Regions from separate parts of the Pedobacter sp. W3I1 genome, predicted to be linked through region 1. Evidence: riboswitches for the same ligand, from Rfam matches in the RefSeq annotation. Region 1 holds a riboswitch; the other holds the start of a gene.
The links. A riboswitch is a leader RNA that binds a small molecule or an ion and turns the genes downstream of it on or off. The one in region 1 is predicted to bind cobalamin.
Positions count from the first base shown of each region.

Region 2: another riboswitch for cobalamin. It lies ahead of QF042_RS12980 (TonB-dependent siderophore receptor); the one in region 1 lies ahead of metE (5-methyltetrahydropteroyltriglutamate--homocysteine S-methyltransferase).

Region 1 is NZ_JAUSXN010000001.1:363,936-366,138, reverse strand. It holds gene QF042_RS01575 (M14 metallopeptidase family protein) at 1-17, opposite strand, end outside; gene QF042_RS01570 (hypothetical protein) at 131-403, shown strand; cobalamin riboswitch at 641-849, shown strand; gene metE (5-methyltetrahydropteroyltriglutamate--homocysteine S-methyltransferase) at 1,047-2,203, shown strand, end outside.
Region 2 is NZ_JAUSXN010000001.1:3,116,257-3,118,459, reverse strand. It holds gene QF042_RS12980 (TonB-dependent siderophore receptor) at 1-1,017, opposite strand, end outside; cobalamin riboswitch at 1,115-1,311, opposite strand; gene QF042_RS12975 (serine hydrolase) at 1,396-2,203, shown strand, end outside.

The DNA.
Region 1 (2,203 bases):
AAGTAGATTTTTATCATAATAAGGTTTAGTTAGGTAATCAAATATAATAGAGAATAAGCTCCAAAAACGGCTTGCTGTAAATTTGTTACAAGTGATTCTATGAGCATACTATTAACCACAGATAAAAAGGATGCACACAGATATAAGTGTTTATGTACGCTCACCTAATTTATTATTTAATGCGGCGTTGAAATTTTCTAAGGCACTATGCTGGCTTGCTTTGAAAAAACGAACAGGTTATACCGAAGAACGTCGTCAATCCCAAGAGCAGGAAATCAAAAAAACAGATGCAGGACAGAACCCCTTAGCACACCCAAACCTTAACGCAGTGGTTTTGTGTTCAAATCTGCAAAAACATTCAATTAGCACCAACGAACAAAACAAAGTGCCGTTGTTTTTTTGATGAGGGAGAGGGCGTGTGGAGGCTCCTTGTTGGATTGACGAAGCGCTTTGGGTACTTTGGCGCTCCAAAGTACCATGCCTCCGCGGCATAGAGCGGAAAAATATTTACTATATATGTCCACATAGTCTCTAACTGATGAGCATTTGTATGGAGGTGGTAAAATCAATGCTTACAAAAATACCTTAATCTTTAAATCCTAATCCATACATTTGTCCTGATGTAAGTTCTTAACTTTATTTTTCATCAACCGATACAGGTTCCCGGAATACAACCGGGATTAATAGGGAATCGTGTGCAAATCACGAGCTGTCGCGCAACTGTAAATTCTGTCTTTTTGTTAAAAAGACAACGGTCTTATCATTCATGCCACTGTGCCGTTTACCGGGATGGGAAGGCGATAAGACCGGGAATAAGTCAGGAGACCTGCCTATATTGAATTGACGGTGCTTTCGCGTTATAAAGTAATTGGTCAGGTCTGATTGTACAACATAAAATTAACCATTTTATATGCTTGCTTTAAGCTTCTGGCTGATGAGTAGGTTGTTTGTGCCCAAACCTTTCCTTTTTTATTTCTAACAAAAAACATTATAAAATATTGCTTTAAGAGCTTTTAAACGATTTATTTACTTAATCTTTAAAAGAGATGCTAACGCAAAATCTGGGCTATCCGCGAATAGGTAGCCAAAGGGAATTAAAGAAAATCTGCGAAAATTACTGGGCAGATAAAACTGGGTACAAAAATGTACTTCAGGTGGGAAAAAACATTCGCCACGAAAACTGGAACCTTCAAAAAGAAGCTGGAATTGATGTTATTCCATCAAACGACTTTTCTTTTTATGATCATGTGCTCGATCATTCTTTAACTTTTGGGGCAATACCGAAAAGGTATAACGAAGTGATCCTGAAAAAAGGAAATTCTGAACTTGATCTCTATTTTGCCATGGCCAGGGGTTATCAAAAAGAAGGTCTGGATGTGGTAGCGATGGAAATGACCAAATGGTTCGATACCAATTATCATTACATTGTTCCTGAATTTTACAAAGATCAGCCGTTTAAACTTTTCTCCACCAAAATTATCGATGAGTTTTATGAGGCAAAACAATTGGGCATTGCGACTAAGCCTGTTTTAATTGGCCCGGTTTCTTACCTTTTATTGGGAAAAGAAAAAGAAGCTGGCTTTGAAAAGATCGATCTGATCAAAAATCTCCTTCCGGTTTATATCGAAATTTTATCCCGATTAGACGCTTTGGATGTAGAGTATGTTCAGTTTGATGAGCCATTTTTGACTTTAGACCTTACCGAAAAAGACAAAAAAGCTTACGAATATGCTTATAAAGAGATCAGAAAGGCTTTCCCAAGGTTAAAAATTGTTTTGGCTACCTATTTCGAAGGCCTGGGCAATAATTTAGCACTAACTACTTCACTCCCGGTAAATATTTTACATATCGACCTGGTACGTGCTGAAGGTCAATTAGCGGATGTTTTAGCTTTGTTAAAAGAAGATACCATCCTTTCGTTAGGTTTGGTAGACGGAAGAAACATCTGGAAAAATGATTTCGAGAAATCTGTTTCAATCATTAATCAAGTTGCAGAAAAAAGAGGCTTGGATAAAGTGTGGATCGCCCCATCTTGTTCCCTAATCCACTCACCGGTAGATTTAGACATTGAAACCAATGAACAAAATCTGTCGGCAGAAATTAAACAGTGGTTGGCTTATGCGAAACAAAAAATTGCGGAGATAGCTACCTTAAAAAAACTGATCACCAACGAAAGCCCTGCATCTACCCTGCAAAAACTTGA
Region 2 (2,203 bases), 2.8 Mb from region 1:
TAATTTATCACCTAATTTCTGGTTGTAAAATAAATCAACCACATTCAGTTTACCAAAGTTTAAGAATTTACTTTCGAAACCTGCATAACTCGAATTTACATTGTTTGAGTTGCTCTCGTGGCTGTAATTAAGCGTTATTTTACCAGTATTGAATTTATACTCGGAATTGAAACCTGCACTAAATTGTTTTAAAACAGAATTGTTGGTCGGTAAGCCATCGCTAAATGCACCTTCATCTATTTTATAATCGCCATAGAAGTAACGTAAAAATGGGTTAACAGAGAAATTTTTGTCGAGTTTAATTCCGAAATTAGCATTTAAACCATCGGTTTTAAAGCCGTCTTTATCAAAGATGGCTGCACTTCCAACTGGTGCAACGGCTTCAGAAATCCCATCAGTTTTTAAATGCGTGTAGTTAATATTGTAAGAAAAACCTTCTACGCCACCATTTAAACCGATAGTTCCTTTGTAAGTTTCAAAGCTGCCCGCACTGGCTACACCATAAATGGTATTTCCTTTAGGTCCACCCTTTTTAGTTACGATGTTGATTACACCTGCAACAGCATCCGATCCGTAAATAGTCGACTGGCCACCTCTTAAAATCTCAATATGATCGATCTGATCGATTGAGAACAGACGTAAATCAAATGTACCACTAATACTTGAAGGGTCATTCTGGATAATCCCATCAACCAATACTAAAGTATAACCACTTCCCGATCCTCTAAAAAAGATACTTTTGTCTTTTCCCTGGTTGCTGTTTCCTCCGCTGATGATGATACCAGCCTGTTCGTTTAATAAATCCGGTAATGATTTGCCGTTACTGCGTTCGAGTACTTCGCGACTGATAATGCTGACCACTTTACCTGTTTGCGATTGTTTCTGATCGTTTTTTGTCGCAGAAATTACAACATCTTTAAGCTGTAAACTGTCTTGATTTTGAGCATTAGCCACCTGGCTAATCATTAACTGCGCTAGCCCTAGACTGGCTACAGTTAGCATTCTTTTTTTGTTCATTTGATTGTGGTTTTGCCCACAGCCAACAGATTAGGAAAGGAAATGAAAATACGAAAAACGTTATGTATCTCAATCCTAGCTTCAATCCCCGAAAGCTATGAAATTAAATGCTGAAGGCAGGTCTTCTGACTTACTCCCGGGTTTCCGGCCTTCCCATGCCGAACGAGTCGGAACAGTGGCAGATTGATTGGAAATCCGTTAAGGAGCTTACAGCTGCGGGACAGTTACAGATTTACACTGTATTCCCTTTTAATTCCGGGTGTAAAGCCGGAAACCAAAAGCGCTGCAAAAGTAACAAAATTAAACAACATGTAAAATGGATGATGGAAAATGGTGATTTTAATAGAAAAGGCTAAATTAGGAATCAAATTTTTACTCATGAAAAGGATTTTAATTATTGCATTTTCGTTAATCGGCATATCTGCTATGGCACAAAAAACCGATACTGTTTTTCTGAAGAAAATGATGGAAAGCAAACCCGAACTTTTTTCTTCGGTGCTCCATCATCCACATAAAAACGAAATACAAATTCTATATACCCAGGTTAACCGTGATGTAAAGAATAGACCTGCTTTTAAAACGTTTAGCTATAATTTAGATCCGCACCATTATTTTTATCCCGCCAGTACGGTTAAACTTGCTGCGGTGATTTTTGCCCTGGAAAAGGTAAACCGGTTAAAAAACACTGGTTTAACAGCCAAAAGCACCATGATTACTGATAGCGCCTATAAAGGACAAACCAAAGTTTTAAAAGATACAAGTGCTAAAAACGGGCTTCCATCAATAGAACATTATGTTAAAAAGATTTTGCTTACCAGCGATAACGATGCTTTTAACCGTTTATTCGAATTTATTAGCCGGGCAGAAATTAATGAAAAACTGAAAGCAAACGGATTAAACGATAGCCGTATTTTAAACCGCCTGGCCATTGGCGATGCCGGCGAATCTGCCAAACATACCAATCCCATTAAGTTTTATAATGGAGATCATTTGGTGTATGATCAAGCAGCGCAGTACGATCCAAAAGAATATGAATTGAAATTGACGAATCTGGTAATGGGCACCGGATATATGGATAGTACAAACAAGTTAGTAAACAAGCCTTTCAGCTTAGCAGGCAAAAATGCCTTCGCCATTAACGACCAACAAAAGCTCATGCAGAAATTAATTTTTCCTGAGGCTTTCC